2 regions of the Geobacillus sp. BK01 genome follow, and region 1 is predicted to be linked to the other one. Evidence: riboswitches for the same ligand, from Rfam matches in the RefSeq annotation. Region 1 holds a riboswitch; the other holds the start of a gene.
What was found. Region 1 has a riboswitch for FMN ahead of ribD (bifunctional diaminohydroxyphosphoribosylaminopyrimidine deaminase/5-amino-6-(5-phosphoribosylamino)uracil reductase RibD). Riboswitches for the same ligand answer to the same signal wherever they lie in the genome.
Positions count from the first base shown of each region.

Region 1 (15,450 bases):
GCGCGAGGAATGTTATTACTTGCAAAAGCTAGCGGAAACAACCGGCGAAGTAAAGCCGCCGGCGTGCGACCCGAAGAAGCCGCGGACAGAGTAGCCGACATGAGAAAAAGCGGTCCGCCGACGGAAACCGCTTTTTCGTGAAAATGCATGCGTCTTGATGCGTCATTTTCATGCCCGGGTGGAGGGCAAAACGTTGCCCATGGAACGTTTCCATGGAATAAGTGATGGGGCTTGGCGGGCAGCAAGCAACGCCCGTCCGCCGACCGGCTCCGGCTGCTCCCCAAACCGGTCGTGTCGGTCAGCGTAAAAAGCGCTGTACTTCCGGACGTTCTCCCGTTACGACGACAACGGCAGACGGCAGGCGCCGGAGGCCGCCCATTCGCTGACTAACGCCTGCAACGTTTTGGCATCAACGGCGGCAAAATAGCGGCACAGTTCGCCTTCATCACGAATATAGACGCGCCGGCGCTGCCGGTAAGCCGGATTTTTCCATAGGCAAACGAGGGCGACGATCTCGCGTAAATGGATGTCACGTCCGGCGGCAGTAAACAGCGGGTCTCCTTCGTATGGCAACAGGTCGAACAGCGCTGTCTCAAAATGACGCAAATACAAAACGGACAGCGTCCGCTCTTCACCGCCGTCACGATAGGTGACTTCCGAGCGGTTAAAATAGTCTTCAAACGTGTTGGACTGCGACTTTTGCAGCTCTTCGCCGTACAAGCGGCAAACGTCCATGAGCGCACCCCTTCCCGATCAGCCGTTTTTTCTTTAGTTTACCATATTACATCCTTTCGTCGCTCAAATTTTCAGCCAATTTTTCAAAAAACAAGTCCGCTTCCCGCTCGAGCTCGCCATCATCTGCCCATTCAGGCAGCGGCGGCAGCTCCTCGAGCGTGTTGAGCCCAAAATAGTCGAGAAATTCCGCCGTTGTGCCGTACAAAATCGGTCGGCCGGTTCCTTCAGCGCGCCCGACTTCTTTAATGAGCGCCCGGGCCATCAGCGTCTGCAGCGGCTTGTCGCTTTTCACGCCGCGAATTTCCTCAATTTCCGCACGTGTAATCGGCTGGCGGTAGGCGATGATGGCCAGCGTCTCAAGCGCCGCCTGTGACAGCGATGACGCCCCCGGCGCCTCAACGAGCTTTTTTAAGTATAGAGCGTGCTCTTTTTTCGTTGTCAGCAAAAACACGCCGGCCAGCTCCATGAGCTGAACGCCGCGCTCTTCCCGGCTGTAATCTTCCTGCAGCGCCGCGATGACTGCTTTCGCCTCCGATTCGCCGACATCGAGCACAGCGGCGATTTGCGCGAGCGACAGCCCCTCGTCGCCGGCGGCAAACAGCAGCGCTTCAACGATCGCCTTTGCCGGGCGCACCGCGCTGGCACCATCTTGTTTCACTGTTTCCCGGTGTTCCATCGCGCTTCGTTGCACCAAGCTTTCCTAGTTGGCGCAACAGTCCCCCTTTCCGTCTGTTTCCCATGGCTGCGGAGACGGCAGCCGCTTCGCACGGGTGGCGTGCACCGTCTGTGAATATCCCTATGGGGCAACGTTCACACCATTCCCCAAGTCAACGGTGCAGCCGGCCCGCCGCAGCCAAACCGGCGCCGCTTTAGACGGCCGGATGTTTGGCCGCAATAAATAAATCACCGAAATTCCGCTCTTGTTCAATGATAATCTCATTTTGCTTCATCAATTCCAAAATCGCTAAAAAGGTGACGACGATATACGAACGGTCATAGGACGGAAACAGCTCATAAAAATTTTTCCGCCCTTTCGTTTGCCTAAGTTCATGCAAAAGTTCTGCCATCCGCTTTTCGACGGAAATATCTTGCCGGGTAATTTTCGTCCGCACCGGCTTTTGCAGCTTTTTGCGGCGCAGCAGCTTCGATAAGGCGCCGAGCATATCGTATACGTTGACGTCCAGCGGTACGGCCGCCTTTTTTTCACCGGCATACGCGCTTAAGTCGCTCGGCGGCTTCGTAAATAAAAGCGCCCGCTCTTCTTCGCGCCGCTTCAGCTCGCGCGCCGCTTCTTTAAATTTTTTGTACTCAAGCAGCCGCTGCATCAACTCTTCGCGCGGATCGTCCGGCTCGGCAAACTCCATGTCGCCATCGGCCTCTTCCTCCGGCGCCGGCAGCAGCATTTTGCTTTTTATTGCCAACAGCGTAGCCGCCATCACTAAATATTCGCTGGCGATATCCAGCTCGAGCTCTTGCATGGCGTGAATGTACGCCATATACTGTTCTGTAATTTGCGCTACCGGAATATTGTAAATATCAATCTCATAGCGATTGATTAAATGCAAAAGCAAATCAAGCGGTCCTTCAAACGCCTCAATTTTGACATTGTACGGCAATTGCACATCCATCCCACCATTTTTTCCACAGCCATCGTCCGTGCATCCTGTTCCCGGTTGCGGTATATTTATTGTACCATAATCACACGATGAAGCGAACGGAAACTAACCGCTTTTTGCCCTTGGAACCGCCGCGGCGTATAATGAAGAAGAAGTCCCTCCCCTTCACCGCGACAACCGTTGCCGTCAGACAGAAGGAAGGATAGCAGTCTCCACTTCGCACCGCCGGCAAGGCTGCTTTCCAACCGGTTAGGCCTTTACGAAAGGAACGATGGTTGATGTATCCGAAAGCATATATTGATTATTTAGTTCATTTCCATGGTGACCGCGACTATTTTGAATGCCATGAAATTTTAGAAGAACAATGGAAACAAGACGGCCGAAAAAAAGGATGGCTTGTGCTCATCCAAATCGCAGTCGCTTTCTATCATTACCGGCGCGGCAACATTTCAGGGGCGCTGCGCCTTATTAAACGGGCGCGGGGACTGCTTGAAGAAACGGGGGGGATGGTTCGCCAGCTCGGCCTCGATGATCAGACGCTCGCTGCCTTGCTTGATAACACGGCTAGACGCATCGCCCGAGGCGAACCGTATGAAAGCATCGAACTGCCGATTGCTGACCGCTCGCTCTATGAACAATGCCGGGCCGCCTGCGCCGAGCGGCAGCTCGTTTGGGGGCAGGCAAGCGATGTCGCTGACGTTGATCTCGTCGATAAACACCGGCGTCGCGACCGCTCGGGGGTTATCGCCGCCCGCGAGCAAAAAAAGCGGGCCAAAGCAGAGGGGAAGTAAGCCTTCCCTTCCGCCGCCCGCGAAAGCGCGGCGCCGCGCCGGGTTTCTTATTCAGCTAGCACGTTTGACATTTATCGAAAAACGAGGCGGTCCACTCGTTGGCGCATAGCCGGCGGTCAGGGTACGCCTCTTGTAACGCCTTGACCATCTGTTTCCCGATCCCTTGATGGCGGTGTGACGGGTTGACGCTAATGTGTTGGATTTGCACAACATCGGGAGCGCGCAGCAGGACGCCGATAATGCCGACGATGTCATCCCCTTCTTTCCATAAAAACAATTGCCAATCGCTGTTCGTTTCGTATTGTTTGATCGTCTGCTGCAGCCGTTTCAAGTCTTTTTCCGTCGGCATAAACGACAACAGTCCCATGGCGATTTTCTCATAGTTTTTTCGGTAACGGATTAACATAAAAATCCCTCATTATCGACAAACGCTTTTCCGAAACGGAAAAGGTTTTGTCATTTTCTCTATACGTATTATAAACATTCTCACCGATATTGTGAACCATTTCATGCCTTTTTACGCAAATTACGCAAGCGTCCGCAGGACGTTCGCCATTTCGATCGCGGACACAGCCGCCTCCCATCCTTTATTGCCCGCTTTTGTACCCGCCCGCTCGATCGCCTGCTCGATCGTATCGGTGGTCAAAACGCCGAAAATGACGGGGACGCCGCTTGAGAGCGCCGCATGGGAAACACCTTTGGCCGCCTCGCTGCACACGTAGTCGAAATGGCTTGTTGCGCCGCGGATGACGGCGCCAAGCGTAATGACAGCATCAAATTGCTTCGACTCGGCCATTTTTTTCGCCATGAGCGGAATTTCAAACGCGCCGGGCACCCATGCGACGGTGATGTCGTTATCGCTGACGCCATGCCGCGTCAATCCGTCGATGGCACCGGACAAGAGCTTGCCGGTAATAAATTCGTTAAAGCGCGCGACGACGATGCCGATTTTCAACCCGGTGCCGACTAAGTTTCCTTCGATGATGTTCATGTTTCTTTCCCCTTTCATCAAAAATGAAGCATATGCCCTAATTTTTCATGCTTTGTGCGCAAATATTTTTCATTCTCCTTTTTCGTCGGCATTTGAAGAGGTACACGTTCGACGACTTCGAGCCCGTGCCCTTTTAAGCCGGCGATTTTACGTGGATTGTTCGTTAACAGGCGCATTTTCGTCACGCCGAGGTCTTTTAAAATTTGCGCCCCGATGCCATAGTCGCGCAAATCAGCCGGAAAGCCGAGCTTTTCGTTCGCCTCGACCGTATCGTAGCCTTGCTCCTGCAGCTTGTAAGCGCGCAGTTTGTTCATAAGGCCGATGCCGCGCCCTTCCTGACGCATGTAAAGCAGCACGCCCGCCCCTTCCGCTTCAATTTGCCGCAGCGCCGCATGCAGCTGCGGGCCGCAATCGCACCGGTATGACCCGAACACATCGCCGGTTAAACATTCGGAGTGGACGCGCACAAGCGTTGCTTCGTCCGGAACGATCTCACCTTTCACGAGCGCGACGTGCTCTTTTCCGTCAAGGACGTTCGTGTAGCCGATGGCGCGAAACTCCCCGAACTCGGTTGGCAGCGAAATTTCCACTTCGCGTTTCACCAGCTTTTCCCGCTGACTCCGGTACGCGATTAAATCTTTAATCGTAATCATCTTCAGCCCAAATTGGTCGGCAATTTGCCGCAAATCCGGAACGCGCGCCATCATCCCGTCCTCTTTAATAATCTCGCAAATGACGCCGGCCGGCTTCGCCCCGCAGAGACGGGCCAAATCGACTGCCGCCTCCGTATGGCCGGCGCGCCGCAGGACACCGCCTTTTTTAGCGATGAGTGGAAAAATGTGTCCCGGCCGCTTAAAATCGCTCGCCTTTACGTCCGGATCAAGCAGCGCCTGGATCGTTGCAGCCCGTTCGTAAGCGCTGATCCCCGTCGTCGTCGTTTTGTAGTCGACGCTTACGGTAAACGCCGTCCCGTGCGCATCGGTGTTATGGACAACCATCGGTTCAAGCCCGAGTCGCACTGCCAGTTCTTCCGTAATCGGGACACAGACGAGCCCCCGGCCGTGGGTGATCATAAAGTTAATAACGTCCGGCGTCGCTTTTTCAGCTAACGCGACAAAATCGCCTTCATTTTCGCGGCCTTCGTCATCGCAAACGATGACGACTTCGCCGTTTTTCAGCGCGGCCAGCGCCGCTTCAATCGTATCAAACATGGCAGCTTGCCCCCTTTTCCGCTTATTTATAGCCGTGCTGCTCCAAAAATCCAATCGTCACCCCGGAAGGCGGCGTTTCGTTCTCGGCGAGAAAGGCGGCGACGTATTTGCCGATCATATCGCATTCAATATTGACGAGGTCGCCGGGCCGTTTTTCACCTAAAATCGTCGCCTCCCGTGTATGCGGAATGAGCGAAACGGTGAACGTACGCTCGCTCAAGCCGAAAATTGTCAAGCTCGTCCCATCGACCGCCACTGACCCTTTGTAAATCATATATGAACGCAATGAAGCTGGCACTTCGATTTCGTAGTAAACAGCGTTCGCCTTCGGCCATTGGCGGACGATGCGCCCGACGCCATCGACATGACCGGTGACAAAATGGCCGCCAAACCGGCCGCCGGCCGCCATCGCTCGCTCTAGGTTGACCTTTGCCCCTGGCTTTAAGGCGCGCAACGCTGTTGCCTTCACCGTCTCCGGCATGACATCGACCGTGAACTGCCGGGAAGTGAATGAGGTGACGGTCAGGCAGACGCCGTTGACGGCGATGCTGTCGCCGAGCCGGACGTCTTCAAGCACCCGCTTGGCGCCAATCGTCATCACAATGGCGTCGCCCGTTTGCCTCATTTGTTCAACCGTACCGACCTCTTCAATAATGCCGGTAAACATCGCTACTCCTCCTTCCTTTTCGGTGCGGCGACGATTTTTATGTCCGGGCCGACCGTCTCAATCCGCCGGATATCAAGTTCCATCGCCTCGGCGAGACGCGAGAAACCGAGACCGCCGACCGGCGTCGGCGCTTCGCGGCCGCCGATGAGCTTTGGGGCGATATAGGCAACCACTTCGTTAACCGCCCCGGCACGAAGAAAGCTGTCATGAATGCGCGAGCCACCCTCGACAAACAACGATGTGACGCGCTGCTCGCCGAGCAGAAAGAGCACGTCACGCACATCAACGTGTGCGCTCGCCATCGGCACGATGCGCACCCCGAGGCGCTCATATGCCTCCGCTTTTTTCCGGCTGATGCCGCTGCCGGTGACAATCCACGTTTCCGCCTCCTTGTCGGTGACGACGTGGGCGTCAAGCGGCGTATGCAGCTTCGTATCCAAAATGATGCGCAGCAAGTTTTTTCGTTGTTGCCCGATGCGCACTGTCAATTTCGGATTGTCGGCTAAAACGGTGTTGACGCCCACTAAAATGGCGTCATGTTGGGCGCGGAGACGATGGACATCCTCACGCGCCGCGCTTGATGTGATCCATTTGCTTTCTCCCGTTGCCGTCGCGATTTTGCCGTCAAGGCTGCACGCATACTTGATCGTGACAAACGGCGTTTTCGTCTTGATATAGTGAAAAAACATGCGATTTAGCTCATCTGCTTCTTCTTTTAATATTCCGACATCAACGTCAATGCCTGCACGGCGCAGCTTATCAATCCCCTGCCCGGCGACAAGCGGATTCGGGTCGGTCGTCGCCACAACAACGCGGCGGACGCCGGCTTGAATAAGCAAATCGGCACATGGGGGCGTTTTGCCGTAATGGCTGCACGGCTCGAGCGTCACGTACACCGTTGCCCCGCGCGCCTTCTCACCGGCCATGCGGACCGCATGCACCTCAGCATGCGGCTCCCCTGCCCGTAAATGAGCGCCAAGCCCCACAACCGCCCCGCCGTTCACGACAACGGCGCCGACGGCGGGATTCGGGGACGTTTGTCCAACTCCAGCCTTGGCCACATCAAGCGCCAACCGCATGTAATGCTCATCGTTGTACACGGTATCCCCCTTTTCCCATAAAATAAAAAACCCCGGAAACTCTCCGGGGCTTTTGGACATGGGAGAATGATTTATGATGCGCATAGCGGCAGTCAAGAACATTTGTTCGTTCACGAATGTTACGCCTGCCGTGCGGAAACGGAAGCCGTTGCCATGCCGGACGGCAGACTCCGCCCTTGCCGGCACAGCTCGGCTGAAAATCGCTGTGCGCACATCCTCATCCTTCTCCCATCCAGACTATACTGTCGGCTCCGGAATCGCACCGGATCATGCCTATGCGGCTCGCGGGCTGAGAGGCTTTGGCCCCATCACCGCCGGTCGGGAATTTCACCCTGCCCCGAAGGATGTTTTAGCTGTATCTTATGTTTTATTATACCACACGAGCGGCCGGGAATCATCACTTTGCAATCCAAAGCCAATACACCGCTCCCCATACCAAGCTCGCCGCCAGCAAAATGAAAAACAAAAGCCAGTTGTTCCGGCTTGTCCGCTCCTCCTCTTCCGTCCGTTGCTTACGGTTCGTCAACCACTTTCACTTCCTTCATCACATCGCCGTTTTTCATCGCCTTAACAATTTCCATTCCCGATGTAACTTGACCAAAGACCGTATGCATCCCATCCAAATGGGGCTGCGGCTCATGGACGATAAAAAACTGGCAGCTGCCCGTGTCACGGCCGCGGTGCGCCATCGAAATCGCTCCGGTGACATGCCGGTGCGGATTGTTGTCCGTTTCGCACGGAATCGTATAGCCGGCATCGCCCGTCCCGTTGCCGCGCGGGCAGCCGCCTTGGCTGACAAAGCCGGGAATGACGCGATGGAACGTCAACCCGTTATAAAACCCTTCATTGGCTAATTTCTCAAAATTAGCCACCGTCACCGGTGCTTCGTTCGGGAACAGTTCAAATTCGATTTTTCCGCCATTTTCCATCAAAATATATCCTTTTTTCGCCATCAAGCTTCATCTCCTTTTTCCTGCATAAACTGTCTTTATCATACCATGATGGTCAAAAGGAAAGAAAGTAAAAACGTCTTTCCACCCAAACAGTTATTATTTTTTTAATATAATATTTTTGTATGAAAGATGAATGGGCACACTAATGATAGTGATAGATGAAGCGGAACTGTTAAGGGGGCTTCCGGCAATGTTGTTGATAACGGTAACCGTGATTGTATTTGTCGTTTTGTTCATCCTCATGCCGAAACAGCTTTCATCGCTTGAAATGTATACGACGTCGTTGTTTGCCATTTGCTTCGGCCTCTCTACCGATTTGTTTCTTGATCTCAAATATCATTTGTACGGCTATTTTTACCCGGGAGTCGACGGACCAGCGTATTGGTTTATGGTGTTTGTTTATGTCGTCGTCAATCTTTTGTTTTTAAACGGCTATCCGCTGCAACAACCCGTTTGGAAGCAAGCCGCTTACATCGGCGGATGGTCCGTTTTTTCCGTTCTCTACGAGATCGCCGCCCTGCGGACGGGGCTGCTTTACTATCACGCTTGGAAGCTTTCCTACTCGGCTGCTTTGTACCCGCTTTTGTTTTTGATTTTGCTTATCCATTTTTTCCTCGTGCGCCGCTTGGGGACGAAGGCAAAATGTCTTTCTGATAGAAAATCAAGTTAGCATACGGTATAATGATAGTGCATGTTGGGTGAACAGGAGGCGAGCTGTGTGAAACGAACGATCGCTTCATTGCTGCTTTGGGCGGTGCTGTTGGCGCTCCCGGGCATGGCGGCAGCCGATGCCGCACCGGGCGATGTCATTGTGACGCTCGGGGAAAACTTAACGACCGAACAAAAACAAAAAGTGCTTGAAGAAATGAAGGCGCCGGACGGGGCTCAGACAATTACTGTCTCAAACGCCGAAGAGCATAAATATTTGGATGGGCTCATCCCGAAAGCACAAATCGGCACGCGCGCCATCTCCTCGTCGATGATTACGATCGGTGAACCGGGCTCCGGATTGAATGTCGAGACGCATAACATCACATGGGTGACAAAAGAAATGTATACGAACGCCTTAATCACCGCCGGGGTGAAAGATGCCGACATTTACGTCACCGCCCCGTTCCCGGTTTCCGGCACCGCCGCCTTGACCGGGTTGATGAAGGCGTATGAAATTTCATCCGACCAAGCCATTCCGGACGCTGTGAAAAAAGTGGCGAACGAAGAAATGGTGCAAACGGCGAAGTTGGCCGATTCGATCGGCGCAGATAAAGCGGTCGCCTTGCTGGCGAAAATCAAAGAAGAAATCGCCACCAATCCGCCGCAAACAGACGCCGATTTGCGCGCCTTGATTGAGCGGATCGCCGGCGACCTCGGCATCACGCTGAGCGAAGACGAAATCAACAGCCTCATTTCCCTCTTTCATAAAATGCAAAACGCTAATATCAACTGGGATCAAGTGAACGACCAGCTCAGCAAGGCGAAAGAACAACTGTCGGCATTTCTGCAATCGGAAGAAGGAAAGACGTTTATCCAAAATATCGTCGATATTCTCAAAGAAATTTGGAATGCCATCAAATCGGCATTCTCCTCGAATCAATAAAAGCCCGCATAAGGCGGGCTTTTTATTTTCTCACCTTCGCTTTGAACGGCAAATCATGCTGGATTAAATCTTCGTACGTTTCCCGTTTGACAACGAGCTGGGCGTCGCCGTTCTCCACAAAAACGACCGCCGGGCGCGGCAGGCGGTTGTAGTTGTTCGCCATCGAATAGCCATAGGCACCGGTGCAAAAGACAGCCAAATAGTCGCCCGGCTTCGCCTCGGGCAGCGCGAGATCCCAAATGAGCATATCGCCCGACTCACAGCACTTCCCGGCAATCGAGACCGTTTCTGTTCGCTCGCCCAGCACCCGGTTGGCGAGCACCGCTTCGTATTTCGCCCCGTACAGCGCCGGACGGATGTTGTCGCTCATACCGCCGTCAACGGCAATATACGTGCGGACGTTCGGCACGTCTTTGCGCGAGCCGATCGTGTAAATCGTCGTTCCCGCATCGCCGACGAGCGAACGGCCCGGCTCGATCCAAATCTCTGGCAACGGAAGCTGGCAAGTCTCAGCTTGCCTTTTCACTTCTTTGACAATACAATCGACGTACGCTGACACCGGAATGGGATCGTCTTCTTCCGTATAGCGGATGCCAAAGCCGCCGCCAAGGTTAATAACCGAAGGGATAAATCCGTATGCTTTGTTCCATTCAGCCATCTTTGTGAATACTTTTTGTGCAGCAAGCACAAAGCCGGCTGTTTCAAAAATTTGCGAACCGATATGGCAATGAACGCCAAGCAGCTGAAACGAAGGCGAGGCCATCACACGGCGAAACGCCTCATCCGCTTGGCCATTGTTTAAGTCAAAGCCAAACTTTGAGTCTTCCTGTCCTGTTAAAATATAATCGTGCGTATGCGCCTCGACGCCCGGCGTAACGCGGAGCAAAACCGGGACCGCCCGGCCGGAAGCCAGCTGTTCAATCAGCTCAAGCTCGTAAAAGTTGTCGGCGACGATGCAGCCGATGCCATGTTCGAGCGCCATCGCCAGTTCGTCTCGGCTTTTGTTGTTGCCATGGAAATGGATGCGCTCCGGCGGAAACCCGGCAGCCAAAGCTGTATACAGCTCCCCGCCCGACACGACGTCAAGCGACAGCCCTTCCTCAGCAGCGAGCTGCACCATGGCAATCGAGGAAAACGCCTTGCTGGCGTAAGCCACTTGCGCCTGAACGCCATGGCGGTGAAACGCTTCTTTAAACGCGCGCGCCCGCGTCCGGATCAACGCAACATCATAAATATAAAGCGGCGTGCCGTACATCTCGGCCAGTTCGACCGTATCGACGCCGCCGATTTCCAAATGTCCTTTTTCATTGACACGGCTCGTCCCATGAAAAAACATAAAAATCCCTCATTCCTCATCAAAATGGTGCAGGAAAAGCAAAAAAGACAGTTCGCAACCGGGTAACTGTCTAAAAATAGCGCCGCAGAGCGATCGGCTCTGCCGCATAACGGGCTGCCGTACAACCAAGCTCCCGGGCGCGTCCAAACGAAGCGGACGGTTCATCAATCCCTCACTTTCAAAATGCGGAACATCAAAAATAACGGATCATCATGATGTAAACCCGCCCTCGTCGCTTTGCCTGAAGTGGAAGCTCTTCCGTTCGACGGCAAAAACAACCGTTCGTCTCTTTGAACGTTGCTTCAGGCCGTTCCAACTCCTGGCATCCGACGATTCAACGCTCTTTGGCGCCTCGGATCGTTTACGTTATAGAAGGCTTTTCCCGATTTTCGCATTAAAGATTCTCCATGCAGCCGTCTGTATCCCGTTCTTAAAGAACCGGATACCCTTTTATTTTATCATGCGTTTCGGCTGACGCCAACCGAAATTCATCTCCCGCTGACCGCCGGGCTAGGCTCTTTACGCGTTTGAAGCGGGATGTTGCTTCTGGACTGCGATAAAAGTTGCTTTGGCGCCATCGCAAAAAAGCGGCCGCCGATCTGCCCCAACCGAAACGGCCGCCTAGACCGTGAACGGAAAAACCGATACGATTCGCATCATGACGGCTGTTTTTGCCGGTCTTGCGGGTGAACGATGCTCGGGCGCACTTTCGCCCCGGCAGCCGAACGGCGGACGACAATTTGCATAAATGCCGCCGGATCAAAGGGAATGAACGGCCATAAGTACGGCGTGTTCAGCGAACGGATGCTCGCCAGCCAAAGCAAATAAACAGTTGTTCCAATAACGAGCCCGGGCACTTTAAATAAGGCGACCAATATGACAAGCGCCAGGCGGGAAATTTTATTGGCTACACTGAGCTCATAGCTTGGTGTCGCAAACGAACCGATCGCCGCCACTGCGACGTACAAAATGACTTCCGGCACAAACAGCCCGACATCGATGGCAATTTGTCCGATTAGGACAGCGGCAATTAAGCCCATTGCGGTCGACAGCGGCGTCGGTGTATGAATGGCTGCCATCCGCAAAAACTCAATCCCAAAATCGGCCAGTAAAATTTGCATGACAATCGGAATGTTCGTCTGTTTGTTCGGTCCGATAAACGCCCATGACTCCGGCAAGAGAGACGGCTCAAGCACAAACAGCACCCAAAGCGGCAACAAAAACAGCGATGACAAAATCCCTAAAAACCGCACCCAACGGACGAACGTCCCGACCCCTGGCGACTGCCGGTACTCTTCAGCGTGTTGAACATGGTGAAAAAACGTCGTCGGTGTAATAATGACGCTCGGCGACGTGTCGACCATAATGAGCACATGCCCTTCAAGCAAGTGTGTCGCGGCAACGTCCGGCCGTTCCGTATAACGGACGAGCGGGTACGGATTGTACCCCTGCTTGACTAAAAACTCTTCCACCGTTTTGTCACCCATCGTCAGCCCGTCAACATTGATTTGTTGCAATTCTTTTTTCACGAGTTCGACAAGCCCCGGATCGGCGACATCTTTAATGTAGGCGATGCATATATCCGTTTTTGACCGTTCACCGACTTGCAAAATCTCAAGGCGCAGCCGTTCATCACGGATGCGGCGCCGCGTCAGCGCCGTATTGACAATAATATTTTCAACATACCCGTCGCGGGCGCCGCGCACCACTTTTTCCGTGTCCGGCTCTTGCGGCTGCCGGCCCGGATAGCTGCGGACATCGACGGCAAATGCGGTTGATTCGCCCTCGATCAAGACGATGATCAGCCCGGACAGCAGCTTATCGACCGCCTCGTCAAGGCTCGACACCGGGCTCACCTGCTGATGAACGAGCCGGTTTTCAATAATCTGGCGCGCTTGGGCGACTTGGCGCTCGTCATCGTTGACGCGCACGATTTGTTTTAACAATTCGATAATATATTGCGTGTCGCATAAACCGTTGCAGTAATAAATATGTACTTCTCGGTTTAGCACATGAACTTTTCGCACACCTAAGTCAAAGCTTGTGCCGACGCCGATTCGTTTTTGCAAAAACTTGGCGTTGTCAACGAGTTTCTCCGCGATCGGCACCTTTTCCTTTTTCGCCTTTTCCGTCATGCCCCCCACTCCTTTCCAAAATCAACTCAACCGCCTTGTGCGTAATCGGCGCCCCGTTTTTGGCGTGATCCCGGTATCCCATTTTGCCGATATCGCCAATGCCGACGATAAGCGGAATGCCCAGCTGGTCCAAGCAATAGACGGTGTCGCCGTTAATCCGCCCGACGTCGAGATCGCGGACGCCTTCCTTATCGACCCCGTATTCAGTAATCAAGCCGTCGCGGTCGATGCTGACGTGCACTTTTGTCCATTCGCGCTGATGCGTATTAGAGGCGACCGCCAGCGCCCCGAGCACTTCGATTTGCTCATGCGTCGCGACATAGCGGAGTGCCTCTTCGCCGGATCCTTCTCCGATGGCGCCGCAGTCGTCAAACATGACAAACACTGGATCGTGCGGTGTTTGTAAAATGAGCTCCACAAGCTGTTCGCCGCTTAGTTTTGTCGGATTGCCCTGGGAGCGGGAGATGCAGCGGCCGCCTAAATCGGAGGCCACCTGTTCGATCGCCCGGCAGGCGAATTCGTCCCCATCGGTCACTAAAATCACCCGTCGTTTTTTCATGATCCCTACCCTTTCGGTTTGCAAATGAGCGCGGCGAAAAACGACCCGGCCACGATAAAAGCGAACAAGGCGCCGGCGAAGCGGAACACGGCCGCACCGGTCTCAACGAGACCACTAGGCCGCGGTTCGACCATCACGCCTTTCGCCAAAAAATAGCCAAACCCGCTCAGCGGCATCGTCGCCCCGGCGCCAGCCCAAGCGGCAAACCGATCATATACGCCGCTAAATCCAAGGAGAACGCCTAAAATCACAAGCGCGGCGGCGACGCCGGCCGGCGTCCATTTGCCGCGGTCGATGGCGAGCTGGGCAAGGGCGCATACCAGTCCGCCGGCCAAAAAAGCGCGGACGTATTCCATCATTCCATTCCCCCTTGACCGGGCATGAAAGCCCTTTTATGGCGGTGAATCCGACTCCCATTCGGCCGCTTCAAGAACAACACCGTGGGCGACGGCTGGAATCGACTGTTTTTGCTGCACCATCGTTTGGCTAAGGAGCGCCCCGGTGGCGACGATGAGCAGACGGCGGAACGTGCCGCGGTCGAGCTCATGAAGCAAATAGCCGTACGTGACGACCGCCGAACAGGCGCAACCGCTGCCGCCGGCAAACACCTTTTGATCCGGGCGGTAAATCATCAGCCCACAATCGTTATAAACATCGCTGATATCAAAGCCGGATTCGGCGAGCAGCTCGCGGACAATGACACTGCCAATGCGCGATAGGTCACCGGTGACAATCAAGTCGTAATCAGTTGGCGATGTACCTAAATCGCGAAAATGCCGCTCGATCGTATCCGCCGCTGCCGGAGCCATCGCTGCCCCCATATCGAGCGGATTCGTCAGCCCGGCGTCGATGACTTTGCCGATCGTCGCCGCCCGGATGCGCCATCGGCCCGAAGTGCGGCCAACGAGCGCAGCGCCGGCGCCCGTGACGGTAAATGTCGCTGTTTTCGGCTTTTGCACCCCAAGTTCGGTCGGATACCGGAATTGCCGCTCCGCGGTCGCGTTATGGCTGCTCGTCGCCACGAGCGCCGTATCGGCGAGCCCGCCGGCGACAAAAGCAGCGGCCGCCGCCAGCGTCTGCATCGAGGTGGAACAGGCGCCAAACAAGCATAAAAACGGCATCGGCAGCTCGCGGGCAACGTAATTGGACGTCGCATTTTGGTTTAACAAATCACCGGCTAAAAACAAATCAACATCACGGGCAGAAACGCCGGCCTTTTGCAGACAGCAGGCCACCGCCTCGCTCATCAACCGTCGCTCAGCCAGCTCCCACGTCTCTTCCCCGCAATATAAGTCGCGATGGCAAATGTCAAAATAGCCGCCAAGCGGTCCGTCGGCTTCGAACGGACCAACAGCGGTGGCAGCGGCCTTAATATAAATGTCCTCATCAAACACCCACGTCTGCTTTCCGACACGCTTCATGTCCTTCCCTCTTTTCGTTATGGCCAAAAGAGGCCGAGCACATAGGCAGCGATCATGCCGTAAATGATCGTTGCCCCGCCGGCTTTCAGCATCTGCCCGGCCACCCCGGCCGTCCATCCTTCGCTCCGATGCTCAATGGCCGCGCTGGCGAGGGCATTGGCCAACCCCGTGACGAGCATCATCGCACCGGCGCCGGCAAACTGGCTGAAGTCGTCATATTTTCCGGCGGCCGTCAGCGCGATCGCCAGCCCCGCCATCACCGTCACCGCCCATAACTGGGCCGCAAACGGGGGAGCGGCAAACAGGCGGCCATGCCATTCAGCAAGCCATTGCGCCAGCGT
Region 1 covers NZ_JBQPTH010000001.1:384,575-400,024, reverse strand. Annotated here, with positions in the region: gene ACTVDO_RS02135 (DUF2935 domain-containing protein) at 1-94, shown strand, start outside; gene ACTVDO_RS02130 (hypothetical protein) at 337-735, opposite strand; gene scpB (SMC-Scp complex subunit ScpB) at 782-1,411, opposite strand; gene ACTVDO_RS02120 (segregation/condensation protein A) at 1,605-2,363, opposite strand; gene ACTVDO_RS02115 (DUF309 domain-containing protein) at 2,630-3,142, shown strand; gene ACTVDO_RS02110 (GNAT family N-acetyltransferase) at 3,198-3,548, opposite strand; gene ribH (6,7-dimethyl-8-ribityllumazine synthase) at 3,669-4,133, opposite strand; gene ACTVDO_RS02100 (bifunctional 3,4-dihydroxy-2-butanone-4-phosphate synthase/GTP cyclohydrolase II) at 4,151-5,344, opposite strand; gene ribE (riboflavin synthase) at 5,367-6,011, opposite strand; gene ribD (bifunctional diaminohydroxyphosphoribosylaminopyrimidine deaminase/5-amino-6-(5-phosphoribosylamino)uracil reductase RibD) at 6,014-7,111, opposite strand; FMN riboswitch at 7,328-7,460, opposite strand; gene ACTVDO_RS02085 (hypothetical protein) at 7,509-7,637, opposite strand; gene ACTVDO_RS02080 (peptidylprolyl isomerase) at 7,624-8,064, opposite strand; gene ACTVDO_RS02075 (CBO0543 family protein) at 8,255-8,734, shown strand; gene ACTVDO_RS02070 (DUF1002 domain-containing protein) at 8,783-9,658, shown strand; gene lysA (diaminopimelate decarboxylase) at 9,681-10,994, opposite strand; gene ACTVDO_RS02060 (spore germination protein) at 11,651-13,129, opposite strand; gene ACTVDO_RS02055 (stage V sporulation protein AE) at 13,077-13,688, opposite strand; gene ACTVDO_RS02050 (SpoVA/SpoVAEb family sporulation membrane protein) at 13,694-14,044, opposite strand; gene spoVAD (stage V sporulation protein AD) at 14,081-15,109, opposite strand; gene ACTVDO_RS02040 (SpoVA/SpoVAEb family sporulation membrane protein) at 15,127-15,450, opposite strand, start outside.

Region 2 (15,450 bases), on a different contig from region 1:
ACAATAAGGAAAGCGGACCGGCGCTCGTCGGCATCGAGCTGAAACGGCGCGAGGACTACGCACCGCTCATTGAACGGATGAAGAAAAAAGGATTTCCGTTCCAGGAAGTGAATAAAGATCCGAATTTGTTCCACCTGCTCATTTGACGAAAAATACGAAAAAAAGTCGAAAAGATTTCGCTGTATTCCGACATACTTTTTCACCGGATTGGTGTATAATATAAGTAAATCGGTGAAAAAAGAGGATTGATATTTTGCTATTCAAAAGCCTCGAGTTTAAAAACGCGTATGGGCAGAAAGTGAAGATTATCGAAATCCCAGTATTGGAGGAAGAGAACACGTACCGATTTATGATCCAACTTCGCTTGGAGACGTTTATTGCGAAAGTGTACCGATCAAGGACGAATCGTTCTGTTTACTCGTTCCGGGAGCACTTGAAGAAAGTGTTGAAATGGCCGGTATATGAACAAATCTTTAAGGAAACGGTGTTGAAACATAACGCGTGACTGCTGTTGTTTTGCCCATTGCGGCAAAACAACTTTTTTTTGGTGGGATTTTCGCCGATTTCATTATATAATGGAAACGAGATGACGCCAGGTAAAACAAAGCGGTACAGGCAGAAAGGGACGAACAGTTGATGTGGAAACGAATCATGATGATCGCTGCGATTTGTTTGCTTGCTGCGTGTGGGAAAACGATTCCGGATGCCAAAAATTGGCCGGTCGCTGACTTTACGTTTGTTGATCAGTCAGGTGAGCCGTTTGGACTTCGCGATCTGAAGGGGAAAGTGTGGGTCGCCGATTTTATTTTTACAAACTGCGAAACGGTTTGCCCGCCGATGACCGCCCATATGGCCAAACTGAAAGAGAAGGCGGAAGAAAAAGGGCTCGATGTTGAATTTGTTTCGTTCAGTGTCGACCCGGAAGTTGATACGCCAGAAAAACTAGAGGCTTACGCGAAACAGTTTACAAATGACCTAGCAAACTGGCATTTCTTGACCGGATACAGTCCGGCTGAGATTAGCGAACTGGCGCAAAAAAGCTTTAAAACGATTGTGCAAAAGCCGGTTGGCGATGACCAAGTCATCCACGGCACGAGCTTTTATTTAGTCGGCCCGGACGGCAAGGTGGTTCAAACGTACAGCGGCGTGCAGGATGTGCCGTATGACACGATTTTAGAGCATATTGAAATTTTGCAATCGTCGCGATAAGGCAAAAACGGGCGCCGTTTTGCCTTCTTTTCGTCTTTCCCCTGTTGCAGCAAAAGGCAGGTGTCACACATGATACGATGGGGATGGCTTTTCGTGTTGGGGATGTTGCTCGCCGGATGTACGGTGCTTCCGGCCGGCGGGAAGCCAGACCGCCCACATGAGACCGCCATCAGGCAGCCGGAAGCAAAGCCGTTGCCCAAAGACATTCACCTCGTCGCGTTAGGCGATTCATTGACCGAAGGAGTCGGAGACGGCGAAGGGAAAGGAGGCTATGTTGGCCGCCTTATCCCGCTTTTGGCGGCGGAAGACGGGGTGCGGACGGTGACGGTTACGAATGCCGGAAAGCGGGGCCGGCGCATCAACGAACTTGAACCGGTTATTCGCGCCCACCAAGCGGAGCTCGAGCGGGCGCATATCATTACGATTACGATCGGCGGCAACGATGTGATGAATGTCGTCCGCTCGCATTTTTTTGATTTATCGTACGAGCGGTTTGCGAACGAGAGCCAGCGATTTGCCGAGCGGCTCGATCACCTGTTGCTGTTGTTGCGCACGATCAACCCGGATGCGGTCGTTGTGCTCATCGGCTTATACAACCCGTTTTCCACGACATTGCCGAACATTCCGGAAATTGACGACGTCATCGTTGAATGGAACCGTGCGAGCAACGCGGTGCTTTCCCGCTATCCGCGCACGATCTTTGTGGATATTCAAGATATGTTTGCCGACCGCGATGATTTGCTTCACCGCGATGAATTTCATCCAAACGCCGCGGGATATGAACTAATGGCGATGCGGATATATGAAGCGCTGGACGCGCGAAAAGAGTGGTGGGCGAACTGATGGAAAAGAAACGGGATAGCATAAGGAGCATATTAGGATGAATTGGAAACGAGCGTTTTGGACGTTGGCGGCCGTCAATGCCGCTGTCCTTGTCTTGGTGGCTGTTTGGCTGCTGCAGCCGTCTCCGCCGGTAAAACGGCCGGCGCGCCCGGACGTGGAAGGGGCTTCGTTTACGGTATACTCGAAGAAAGAGCATTTGAACGCCGTTATTAACGACTATTTGGCAGAAAAAACGAAAGACCATCCGCTCCGGTACGACGTTTGGCTTGCCGACCGCGTCTACGTCTCAAGCGAAATTCCGATTTTTGAACGCGAAGTCGAGCTCGTCGTCTCGTTTGTGCCGAAAGTCATGAAAGGCGGGAACGTCGAGCTTGTCGAACCGGTCATTTCGCTTGGCGACTGGAAGCTGCCGGTGACATACGTGCTTCGCTACTTGCAAAAGCATGCGCCGCTGCCGGATGAAGTTGTCATTGATCCGGAGCAGGCCCGCATTTATGTGGCGCTCCATGAGATCCGTTTTGGCAACGGGTATCAAGTGGCGGCGAAAAAAATCGATTTGGCGGCCGATGAAATCGTATTTACCTTAACGATCCCGACAAACCGTCCGCGGTAAAAACGTTGGCTTCAACGTTTCCGCGCAACATCGCGAATCTTGTCGGGCTCCTATTTGGAAGAAAAAGGGTGTCTCATTGCCTTTGAGACACCCTTTTTTTGGCCGTCCCAGCCTCGTGCGGCCCCCGCCGTTAGACAAGGCGCAGTCCTTTTGGATAAAAGTTTTTCACCGTTCCTTTAACTTCTTTTCCCCAAGCGAACGGAAATCCGTCCACCGTCACGAGCAGCCAGCCGCGGTCGCCGCCGGTGGACAGCGTTTCACCGCGCCAATACTGAAGGCATTGCCGGCTGCTGCTTGATAAGTCAAGCACGTGTTTCGCTTCGCCCGCCCGCAATGCCAAGGCGAGAGCATGGTTTGGCTCAAACCGCTCTTTTTTGGTCTCGCCAAGATGAAGTCCGGCGCGCATCACTTTTAAGCCGGACAAATCCGGGCACCGGTCCGGCAGCATGGCCAAATGGCTGCCAAACGAGATGACCGTCCCGTGCTGCTCGGTTTGCAATGATTGTTGTTCAAATTGGCGGTACAATCGGACGGCTGCTTTCGGTGCGTTCGCTTTTGCCCACCGCCCGCTCCATGGCGGAGTCGGCCGCTGTTTTTGCAGCTTGGCGACAAAATGCCCTTCTCCTTTGAGACGGTGCGGCCAAAGACGGGCGGCGCATTCAAGTTCGGCCCGGTTCGTTTTCGTCCACTCCGGCCGCCCCGGCTCGATGCCGCCGATTTTCGCAATCGGCAGCAACCGCAAATCATCGTACGTCTCGAGCAGCCATTCCACCGTTTGCTCGTTTTCCTCGGGCGAGAATGTGCATGTCGAATAGACGAGAATGCCGCCTTCTTTCAGCATGGCATAGGCGCTTTCTAAAATGCGCCGCTGCCTCGCCGCGCATTGTTCCACATAGGACGGACTCCAAAACGAGGCGGCCTCTTCTTCTTTCCGGAACATGCCTTCCCCTGAGCACGGAGCGTCAACTAAAATTTTGTCAAAAAAACCGGGAAACCGCTCGGCGAGCGCTTCGGGAGTTTCATTGATGACAACGGTGTTCGTCAATCCGAACCGCTCGACGTTCTCCGCCAACGCTTTGACCCGCTTCGGGTGAATTTCGTTGGCGACGAGCAGCCCTTTGTTTTTCATCATCGCGCCAAGTTGAGTTGTTTTTCCGCCGGGAGCGGCGCACAAGTCAAGCACCATATCCCCCGGCTCAGGCTGCAGCGCCTCGGCGACCGCCATGGCGCTCGGCTCCTGAATGTAGTATAACCCTGCCGCGTGGTACGGATGTTTTCCCGGTTGATCGCTTCGTCCGCAATAAAACCCGGTCGGACAAAACGGTATGGGTGTGAGAGAAAACGGCGCCGTTTCCGCCCAAGCAGGGCGGACTTTCAACGGATTGACGCGCAGGCCGTTTGCTTTTTCCCTTTTGTAGGCGGCGAAAAATTCGTCCGCTTCTTCTTGAAGCAACGTTTTCATTTTTTCTACAAATTGTTCTGGCAACATCAGCAAGCTTGGCTCCTTTCTTCATCAGAAGGGGCATCGATGGCCGCGACCAGCTTGACAGCGTCAAGAGCGGCGTCCCGGCCATTGAATTTTCGGTTCCGTTTTGTTCACAATGCGTTTGATATTGGCGCGGTGGCGGTAGAATATAAATGAAGCAAGCAACAAAACGGCCGCCATCAACGGAATGTCGTCGGTGAAAAAGACGGTGTACACTGCGGCGTAAAGCGCCACCGCCATCGATGACAGCGACACGTACCGCGAAATGGCCAAGACGATCAGAAAGACGGCGATGAGCGACAAAAAGAAAAGCGGCGAATAAAACAGCATTACCCCGCCCGATGTCGCCACCGCCTTGCCGCCGCGAAATTTCGCAAACACCGGATACATATGGCCAATTACCGCAACCGCCCCGGCCAAGAGTGGATGGACCGGGACGGAAAAAAACATCGGCAAGCTCGCCGCCAACGTTCCTTTCAACATATCCCCGACAATGACGATCGTTCCCGCTTTCGCTCCGAGAACGCGGAACGTGTTCGTCCCCCCGAGATTGCCGCTTCCGTGTTCGCGAATGTCGATCCCGTAGCCGATTTTTCCGACGAGAAGGGCAAACGGGATCGAACCGAGAAGATAAGCGATAAGCAAAATAAGTGCTATCATGCCGTGAAACACCCTTTACTCAACAAGTTTGTGCATGTTTCTATTTTATCATGCGTCGGTTAAAACGGTAGACTGGAAATGAAGAAAAGCGATTGTTTTGCATTTTCACACGATAACCGGTAAACTGAAAAGCGGGCAGGGACGGACGGAAACGTTCATTCGTCCCGCAACAAACGCAGAGAAGAGAGGAGCGGCTGTGGTGAAAACGACCGTCACGTGGAACGGAAATATGTCATTCAGCGGTCAAAGCGTTTCCGGTGTCACCATTCCGATCGATGCGGCCAAAGACGTTGGCGGCAACGATTCGGGCGCCCGGCCGATGGAGCTTTTGCTTCACGCCTTGGCCGGCTGCACCGGCATTGACATCATATTGATCTTGCAAAAAATGCGACTTGACGTCCGCGCGTTTTCGATGGAGGTGGAAGGAACGCGGGCGGATGACCATCCGAAGCGGTTTACCGACATTCATATTCATTACGCGCTTGAAGGCGATTTGCCGGAAGAGAAAGTTGCCCGTGCCATTCGATTGTCAAAAGAAAAATATTGCTCCGTTTCCCATTCGCTCAGCGCTGCCATTACGGCGAGCTATTCGATTAACGGCGTTCGCGGGAAGGAAACGATTTAGCGCAGGCGGTGCGTTCGCCTTTACGCCTAGACGGCCGGCGCAGGCGAGCCGCCGCCTGAATGTCGGGCGCGATACGTTCGGGTGCCTTCGCGTTCCCCCTTTCGCCGTCAGCAAGGAACGCGGCGTTCGGGCGTGTATAGGATGGCGCCGATGGCAAGGAGGAAGCAATCGCCCGCTTTGTCTAAAGCAAAACAGGGGGCGCCCGTCGGCGCCCCTCCTTTGTCGCCATTAAAATGGATAGCGGCGATAGACAGTTTGAACAGACACCCATTTAGTCATGGTAAACTCGTCGACCACCCATGGGTTGCCAAAACGTCCGACACCGCTTGCCTTTGTGCCGCCAAACGGCACGGTCGGGCTGTCATTGACCGTTTGGTCGTTAATATGCGTCATGCCGCTCTCGATGCGGAGCGCCAGCTGTTCGCCTTCGCTCAAATCTTCGGTGAAAATGGCTGAGCTTAATCCGTATTCCGTATCGTTCGCCATCGCAATCGCTTCTTCATCCGAGCGGGCTTTGATGATCGTGGCGATCGGAGCGAACAACTCCGTTTGCGCCAGTTTGCTTCGGTTGTCAACATCGACAAAGACGGTCGGCGTCAACACGTTGCCGATCCGTCTTCCTTCGAGCGCCGCCTTTGCCCCTTCCCGTTTCGCTTCTTCGATGATCGCGAGCGCTTTTTCCACTTGTTTTTCGTTGATGAGCGGGCCGATGACGGTTTTTGGGTCGCGCGGGTCGCCATACGGAAGTTCTTTTGCCCGGGCGACGAACTTTTCGACAAATTCGTCATAATGCCGTTCATGGACGATCATCCGGTTAATGATCATGCAAATTTGCCCTTGATGGATGAACTTCCCAAAAATCGCCGCATCAACAGCGCGGTCGACGTTGGCGTCGGCAAGCACGACAAACGGGTTGTTGCCGCCAAGCTCCAAGGCGACACGCTTCAGCATCCCGCCGGCGACTGCACCGATATGCTTCCCTACTTCAGTCGATCCGGTAAAGCTAATGAGCGCAGAGTGCGGGCTTGTCAACATATCGTCGCCGATTTCATCGATGTCCGTCAAGATGACATTCAACACCCCTTTTGGCAAACCGGCGTGCTCAAATGCTTTGGCGATGACAACACCGCCGGTGAAGCACGTTTGAATGTCCGGTTTGTGGACGACGCTGTTGCCGAGCGCAATGGCCGGGGCGATCGTCCGCATCGACAAGTTCATCGGGAAGTTAAACGGCGAAATCGATGTAATCACCCCGAGCGGCAGCCGGTAGACGCGGTTGACTTTCCCTTCCGTTTCCGATGGCAGCTCTTTGACCTTTGTTAATTCATCGGCCATATGAACGGCTTCTTCCACAAGGCCGATCGACAAATCGAGCTCCACGTTCGCTTTAATCAGGCTGCCGCCTGTTTCGCGGGCGATGAGGTCGACAATTTCCTCGCGATGGGTGCGCAAATAGTCCGCCGCTTTGCGCAATACCTCTTTTTTCGTCTCCACTGTTGTTTGCGCCCATTCTTTCTGCGCCTGCTTGGCTGTCCAAAAAGCGTCGGCCAGCTGCTCTTTTGTCGCCAAGCGCACCGAAGCGATCAGCGACCCGTCGTATGGGTTCGTGTTGTCATACGTGCGGGCGCTTTTTCCCTCAACCCATTCCCCATTAAGGAAACTGCGGTTCCATTGCTCAAACATTGCCATTGCTATCACCTCCATCGTATATTGTTCGTTGTTTTTCTGAAGCTATGCCCGATCAACGAAATGACCGACGAGCAGAACAGAAAAGTTTGTTCCTATGCTTAATGCGGTTGGATAATGGTCTGGAGGCCATCCTAAGAGGCCTTGCGCAAGGCTCTTAGGATGGCTTTTTTGATTTGGATGGGCATGTTTTAACTTTACAAAAGATTTACAAAAAGAACGTCTTTTTTCTCTATTATTCTACCTATTCCAAATATATAATCAGGAAGTGGAGAAATAATCAGGAAGTGGAGAAACCATAAGAAGGAAGGGGACTGGAGGATGAAGCGTTCCAAACGATGGGGAAAGCACGTGCTGCCGGCATTGGCGGCGACAGCCATCCTGGCTGCAAGCCCGGTCGGAGCGGCGGGAATAGGAAAGGGGGCAGCAGAGCCTTCTGCTTCCGCGCATCGTTATATTGATGTACAGCTGTTAGGCATGAACGATTTCCACGGCCAGCTCAATGTGACAAGAAAAGTCGGCGGCCGGGAAGCCGGACGGGCTGACTATTTGGCCGCCTATTTGAAACAGCGGGAGGCGGAAAACAAAAACACGCTGCTCGTCCATGCCGGTGATGCGGTCGGCGCCAGCCCGCCGGTATCAGCGTTGCTGCAAGATGAACCGACGATTGAGGTGTTGAACAAGCTCGGGTTTGACGTCGGCACTCTCGGCAATCACGAATTTGATGAAGGAGTAGCGGAAATGCTCCGCTTGATCCATGGCGGATATCACCCGGCGACTGGTGACTTTGCCGGAGCGGATTTCCCGTACGTGAGCGCCAACGTCGTTGATGTAAAAACGGGAGAGCCGATTCTTCCGCCGTACGTCATTAAGCGCGTCAACGGCATGCCGATCGGGTTTATCGGCGTCACGCTCACGGAAACGCCGACGATTGTGACGCCAAGCGGCGTTGCGGGGGTCAAGTTCATCGACGAAGCAACAGCCATTAACAACGCAGTTCGCGAGCTGAAAGAAAAAGGAGTGCAAACGATCGTCGTTCTCGCCCATAACCCAGGCGTATCCAATCGGGACGGAACGAACGCCAACGGCGAAATCGTCGAGATCGCCAAAACAATCGATGACGAAGTGGACGTCATTTTCGCCGGCCATAACCATGCGTACTTAAACGCGATGGTGGATGGCAAGCTGCTCGTTCAGTCGTATTCGTACGGTACGGCGTTTTCGGATGTCGATTTAAAAATCGACCCGCGCACGAAAGACGTCGTCGAGAAAAAAGCGGAAATTGTGACGACCTATCATGACGGCATTGCCCCAGACCCGGAAATTCGCGCGCTCATTGCAAAATACGAAGCGAAAGTGGCGCCGCTTGTCAACCAAGTCGTCGGCGCGGCAGCCGAAACGATCACCGATGAACAAAACGAAAGCGGCGAGTCCGCCTTGGGCAATTTGATCGCTGATGCCCAGCGGGCGGCGATGAAAACCGATTTCGCCTTTATGAACCCGGGCGGCATTCGCGCCGATATTGAACAAGGCGAGGTAACGTGGGGCGAGCTGTACAACGTTCAGCCGTTCAACAACCAGCTTGTGAAAATGACGCTCACCGGCGCGCAAATCCGCCAGCTGCTCAACCAACAATGGCAGCGAGGGCAAACGCGCATGCTGCAAATCTCCGGCCTCCGCTATACATGGAGCGCCAGCAGGCCAGCAGGGGACAAGGTCGTTGACATTCAGCTGCCAGACGGCACCCCGCTTCATCCAGACGCTGAATATACGGTAACGGTCAACAGCTTTCTCGCTGATGGCGGCGACGGGTTTACGGTGTTGAAAGAGGCGGCAAACCGCGAGGTAGGGCCGGTTGATTTGGATGCTCTTGTTTCGTATATTCGCAGCCTTGAGCAGCCGTTCTCGGCACGGATTGAGGGACGGATCAACCGTCTTCCGTGACGGAACGGGATGAAGGCGATCGATCGCTTCATCAAAAAGGTGTCCTGATGTTCGGGACACCTTTTCGTATGGTCGCACCGAAACTGCTGCCTAGCCGATCGGCTCATGATCGTCCGAGATAAGCTCTCACCGCAGATCAGGATGCTTTTTGCTCGAACAGCTTGATGATTTCCACGATCACCTCGGCCGCTTTCACCATCGTATCGGCGGAAACATATTCGTAGCGGCCGTGGAAATTTTCGCCGCCGGCGAAAATGTTTGGCGTCGGCAGCCCCATATACGACAGCTGCGACCCGTCCGTGCCGCCGCGGATCGGTTTCACTTTCGGTTCAATGCCCAAGTTCGTCATCGCTTCGTGGGCGATGTCGACGATATGGCGCACCGGTTCGATTTTTTCCCGCATGTTGTAGTATTGATCGTTGATTTCAAGGCTGATTCGGTTGTTTCCGTATTTTTGCGCAAGCGAAGCGGCGATCTCTTTCATTTTGGCCTTGCGCGCTTCGAACTGTTCACGGTCGAAATCGCGGATAATGTAGTGAAGCTTCGTTTCCTCCACGCTGCCTTGGAATGAAAGCAAATGGTAAAACCCTTCGTATCCTTCGGTATGCTCGGGCGCCTCATCGGCTGGCAGCTGCTGTTGGAATTCCATGGCGATTTTGATCGAATTGATCATTTTCCCTTTCGCCGTACCGGGGTGAACGTTTTTCCCTTTGATCGTGATTTTCGCTTCGGCAGCGTTGAAGCTTTCGTATTCCAATTCGCCAAGCGGCCCGCCGTCGACCGTATAGGCAAATTGGGCGCCGAACTTCGCGACGTCAAATTTGTGCGGCCCGCGGCCGATTTCTTCATCCGGCGTAAAGGCGACGCGCACTTTGCCATGCTTGATTTCTGGATGTTGGATGAGATAGTTCATGGCCGTCATAATTTCGGCGATCCCCGCTTTATCGTCAGCGCCAAGCAGCGTCGTCCCGTCGGTTGTAATCAATGTATGTCCTTTGTAGTGGGCAAGCTCCGGGAAATCGTTTGGCGACAGAACGATGCCTTGTTCTTTGTTCAACACGATGTCGCCGCCGTCGTACTGTTCGATGATTTCGGGGTTGACATTGGCTCCCGTAAACTCCGGAGACGTATCCATATGAGCCAAAAAACCGATCACGGGCACATTTTTCTCCGTATTGGCCGGCAGCGTCGCCATGACGTAGCCATTTTCGTCGACCGTGACGTCTTCCATGCCGATTGCCTTGAGCTCTTCAACCAACATGTCGGCCAGCTTCCATTGCCCTTCGGTGGACGGGCAGGTGCTGCTTTCCGGGTCGGACTGGGTATCCATTTTGGCATAGCGGATGAAGCGTTCGATGAGCTCTTGTTTCATATGTCCATCTCCTTGTTCATTTATGTATGAAATGGTGTGGCGTCCGGATCGTTCCGCGCCTGCTTTTGCCCTCATCATCATGGCTAGGGTGGGAAAAGCAGGTGGTGGTTTCCATATTTATTTTACCATAAGCGGCGTAAACGGTAAAAAAGAGGACCCGGATTTTATGACGGGCCAGCGGTGCGAGGGGGCATCACTGGCAGCGGGCGCATCCAACGCAAAAAGCGGTTCGCTGTCAGACGGGAACCGCTTCGATGCTTTCTGTCGCCAGTTTTTACTTGTCACATCTTCGGTGCGCGTTGCTTATTTTTTTCGCTCTCGGCCTGTTTTTGAGCGGCGAGATTTCCTGGCGTCGCCTTCGTTTCAAGGTTGTTCAAGCTTTCTTTTGTTTTTTGTCCACTGTGATGACCTCCTTGCCATGCTTGTGAGATGGATGACCGGCTGAGTCACTGGCATGGTCCGCCATTTTCCCGACTATAGTGTTTGCCGGTTTCGCGCGATTATGCATAAAAAAGCGAGGGATGCTTCGTCGCTAAATGCATCGGCAACGGCTATGATATAATGAAAAGGTTGGTGTCTCGCTAGAAACGTGAAAGCAGGCGCTTCCTGTCTTGTGTGGGTGAAACGAACGGAAAGGAGAATCGAAACGATGCCATTCAGCTATGTATCCCATCTATACTGCCCGAAGTGTGAACGTACATACGGTGTTGACCAAATTCACCAACTTTGTGAATGCGGGTCGCCGCTTCTAGTCGCGTACGACTTGGAGTCGATGCGCCAAGAAGTAAAGCGGGAGGCACTTGCGGAGCGGGAACCGAGTTTATGGCGGTATCATGAGTTATTGCCAGTGAAGCATCGTGAACATATCGTTTCTTTGGGCGAGGGGATGACTCCGCTTGTGCCGATGCCGCGTTTTGGACAAAAAATCGGTATTCCCTCGCTTTATATGAAAGACGAAGGCGTCATTCCGACCGGGACGTTCAAAGCCCGCGGGGCGGCCGTCGGGGTTTCGAAAGCCAAGGAATTGGGCGTCAAACAGTTGGCGATGCCGACAAACGGCAACGCTGGCGCGGCCTGGTCGCTGTATGCGGCGCGGGCGGGCATTCAGGCGACCGTTGTCATGCCGGTCGATGCGCCGGAAATGACGCGAAAAGAATGCGCCGCCGCTGGTGCCAAGCTGTATTTAGTCGACGGCCTCATCAGCGATGCCGGGCAAATCGTAGCGAAGGCGATTCGCGAATATGGCTGGTACGATGCGTCAACATTGAAAGAACCATACCGGATTGAAGGAAAGAAAACGATGGGGCTGGAAATCGCCGAACAGTTTTCTTGGCAGCTTCCGGATGTCATTTTGTACCCGACCGGGGGCGGCGTCGGGTTGATCGGCATTTATAAGGCGATCAAAGAACTGCAGGCGCTCGGCTGGGTGAGTGGCCGCATGCCGCGGCTTGTCGCTGTACAGGCCGAGCATTGTGCGCCGATCGTCAAAGCGTGGAACGAGAAAAAACGGGAGTCGGCATTCTGGCCGAATTCGTCAACTGTGGCGTTCGGCATCAACGTGCCGAAAGCGCTCGGCGATTTTCTTGTGCTCGAGGCCGTGTATGAAACGGACGGCTGTGCCGTGGCCATCGGCGATGAGGAGATTTTGGCTGAGCAGCGGACGGTGGCGGAACTGGAAGGGGCGTTCATTTGTCCGGAAGGAGCGGCGGCGTTTGCCGCGGCCCGGAAATTGCGCGAAAGCGGCTGGATTCGCGGCGGAGAGACGGTCGTTGTGCTCAATACGGGAACAGGATTGAAATACGCCGATTTGATCCACACCGCCCCGCTGGTGCTCGAGCCGGGGGATCCGTTTCCAAAGCGGGAATCATAAAAAATCATAGACAAATTGAAAAAGAGATTGTATACTAAACACATCGGAATTATCAAAAAACAGAAACGATTCATCTTCGGGGCAGGGTGGAATTCCCGACCGGCGGTGATGAGGCGCTTGGCCTCTCAGCCCGCGAGCCGCAAGGCAGGATCCGGTGCAAGTCCGGAGCCGACAGTATAGTCTGGATGGGAGAAGATGAAGGTTTGCCGGTGTTTCGTGTATGTGCGAAACGCCTAGTTGAGCATACCCTTTTTTCTCCCTTAGGCTCCGTGCTTAAGGGAGTTTTGATTTGCGCTCAATGCGGCAGCCTTCTTCTTGTGAGGATGAATCACGAGAAGGGAGGAGAAATAAGGATGAAGCGTGTTCCAATCCGCGTCTTTGCCGGCATCGGGGTGTTGGGCGCCATGGCGTATGTGTTGATGATGCTTAACTTTCCGCTGCCGCCGTTTCCAAATTTTTTGCTTGTTGACTTCAGCGATGTGCCGGCGCTTGTCGCCGCGCTGTTGTACGGCCCGCTCGCCGGCGTGGCGGTCGAATTTTTGAAAAACGTGCTGAACTATGTTTTCGTCGGCAGCGCGACCGGCGTTCCGATCGGCCAAATCGCCAACTTCACCGCTGGGGTGGCGTTCCTTTTGCCGGTTTCCTATGTTTATCGAAAAGCCGGGTCGAAAAAAGGCATGCTGCTGGGGCTGGCGGCGGGGACGGCGGCCATGGCTCTCGTGATGAGCGTGCTCAACTACTATGTGTTTTTGCCGGCGTACACGCTGTTTCTCGGCGCCCCGGCGATGAGCGCACCGGAAATAAAGGAACTGGTGATATCCGCGATTTTGCCGTTTAACGTCGTCAAAGGAGCCATCATGGCGATCGTGTTCCAGCTTCTCTTTGTGCGCCTTGGCTCTTGGCTTGCCAAACAAGCCGCATCCCGCCAGGCCGCTTAATGACCAAAAAGCGAGGGTGTTTTTCTCAACCCCTCGCTTTTTGGTGTACCGGCCGCCTTGGGGTTGTCAAAACCGAAATCGCGGCACCCAATCGGCAAATCGCTCTTCCTTAAACGGATTGGCGGTCATCGAATAGCCGCGCTCTTCCCAGTAGCCCGGCTCATCTTCCTTCATAAAGCGGATGCCGGACGCCCATTTCGCCCCTTTCCATAAGTAAAACGTCGCCGGCGGGATGAAACGGAGCGGATAGCCGTGCTTCGGCGAGATGTCCTGCCAGTCGTGATGGTTGTCTTTCCACCGATAGACAAACAAGGCATCATCGCCCATGAGCGCCTCAAGCGGCAAATTCGCCGAATAGCCGAACCGGTCGCCGTTTAAGTAGCCGTAAATTTTCACGTATTTGACATCGCGGTCCAGTTCGACAAAGCGCAAAAACTGGCGAAAAGCAATGCCTTCAAACGTCGTATCGAATTTCGACCATGTCGTCACGCAATGCATATCCACGGTCGAAACCGTCTTCGGCAGCTGCATCACCTCTTGATACGACAGCGACACTTCCTCTTTCACATCGCCGAACAGCCGAAACGTCCATGTTGCTTCATCAAATTCGTACACATCCCCTTCATGCAAAATCGGCCATTTTTCGGTTTCAAACTGGCCGGGAGGGAGTTGTTTGGTCATGATGGGCACTCCTTTTGATAGGTTGTTTTCTTCCATTGATGATACAAAAGAACGGAAGGGGATGCAATGAAGGTGCATAAACAGGGGTGCCAACAAAAACAGATAAAAGCAAAAATAAAACAACATTTAAAAAGGGAGCCAGCGACAACATTGACCGTTCAGCGGCCAACAGAACGATGTTTCAAACGGGCGATCGTCAACATGAGTTGCTTCCTTTCTAAATCGTTCATTGTCTTATCATCAACGTGGTCGTCAACGATAAGGTGATGTACGTCATCAAGTGGGGCCATGCGGACAAAGGCGCGTACGCCAAACTTGCTTGAATCGGCCATCAAAATCACTTGATCGGCAATAGTCATCATTTTTTTCTTCAACAACGCCTGCCATTCATTGGACTCACTTAATCCGCTTTCCAAATGAATTCCTTTGCATGACAAAAACGCTTTGTCGACATAATATGTTTCCAATGATCGCTCCGCCAACGGCCCTACATAGGAGAGCGAGCGCGGCAATAGCACGCCGCCGGTTGAGATGACTTGGATTTTTTCTTTTTTGCTTAACTCAACGGCGACTTTCACCGAATTTGTCAAGACCGTTAATGGAATGTCAGGCAACGCTTTGGCCAAATACCAAGCGGTCGTGCTGGCGTCTAAAATGATGCGCTCGCCGCTTTGGATGAATTTGACTGCTTCTTGGGCGATCGCCTTTTTTTCCAGTGCATTTGCAATTTCCCGTTCGGAGAAGTCAACTTCCGATTCGTTGCGAATGCTGATGGCGCCTCCGTGGCTTCGTTTTAGTTTGTTTTCCTTTTCTAATTTTTCCAAGTCGCGCCGGATCGTTTCTTCGGTGACAGAAAATATCTTGCTTAATTCGGACACGCGGACGCTTAGCCGTTCGTTAACGAGCTCGACGATTTTTTGCTGCCGTTCTGCCACTAACACGCCGGACTCCTCCCTTCGCCTGTTTTTATAAAAATTTTTTGTTTTTGTTTGTTTATTTTTGTTTATTTTTGTTTTTATCATAGCATATTTTTCCCCTGTCAAAATCAAAAAGTTTGAAAAAAGAAACGAGGAATAATTTTCTTGTTTCTGTACAACGTATCCAATAGGGGCTTTTGCAGCCAAAAACGGACGGGACAGGAGCGTGGTGCCGGTGACCGAACAGCGAGAACGACGGTTTTTCCTATTGGCGCTTGGCGTCATCGCCATTTATGTGTCCCCGCTCTTTCTCCTTGGCGAAAACGCTCATATTCGCGTGCACGATAACTTGGATTCCAATATCGCCTGGTACAAAGTGCTTGCTGAAAGCGGGCAAATCACCGGGCCGCTTGACGCGACGATTCCGCAAATCGCTAACGGCCAATTGTCAAGAAACGCCCTCGGCTCGGAGCTGACCGGCATCGTCTGGCTGCACGCCTTGTTTCCGACGATGACTGCGTATGCACTCAGCCAAACGATCACGAGGGTCGTGGCGTTTTTGGGCATGTATTTGCTGTTAAAGACGCATTTTTTAACTGATCCACG
Region 2 covers NZ_JBQPTH010000007.1:40,404-55,853, reverse strand. Annotated here, with positions in the region: gene ilvA (threonine ammonia-lyase IlvA) at 1-146, shown strand, start outside; gene ACTVDO_RS09555 (YpmP family protein) at 254-505, shown strand; gene ACTVDO_RS09550 (SCO family protein) at 637-1,209, shown strand; gene ACTVDO_RS09545 (SGNH/GDSL hydrolase family protein) at 1,279-2,052, shown strand; gene ACTVDO_RS09540 (YpmS family protein) at 2,090-2,665, shown strand; gene ACTVDO_RS09535 (RsmF rRNA methyltransferase first C-terminal domain-containing protein) at 2,796-4,157, opposite strand; gene plsY (glycerol-3-phosphate 1-O-acyltransferase PlsY) at 4,218-4,811, opposite strand; gene ACTVDO_RS09525 (OsmC family protein) at 5,011-5,436, shown strand; gene ACTVDO_RS09520 (aldehyde dehydrogenase family protein) at 5,665-7,125, opposite strand; gene ACTVDO_RS09515 (bifunctional metallophosphatase/5'-nucleotidase) at 7,444-9,066, shown strand; gene pepT (peptidase T) at 9,203-10,438, opposite strand; gene ACTVDO_RS09505 (hypothetical protein) at 10,461-10,883, shown strand; gene ACTVDO_RS09500 (threonine synthase) at 11,088-12,308, shown strand; FMN riboswitch at 12,377-12,509, shown strand; gene ACTVDO_RS09495 (ECF transporter S component) at 12,662-13,246, shown strand; gene ACTVDO_RS09490 (sulfite oxidase-like oxidoreductase) at 13,313-13,927, opposite strand; gene ACTVDO_RS09485 (DeoR/GlpR family DNA-binding transcription regulator) at 14,086-14,868, opposite strand; gene ACTVDO_RS09480 (DUF6044 family protein) at 15,080-15,450, shown strand, end outside.
Region 2: linked by a shared signal. The riboswitch ahead of ACTVDO_RS09495 (ECF transporter S component) and the one ahead of ribD (bifunctional diaminohydroxyphosphoribosylaminopyrimidine deaminase/5-amino-6-(5-phosphoribosylamino)uracil reductase RibD) in region 1 are both predicted to bind FMN.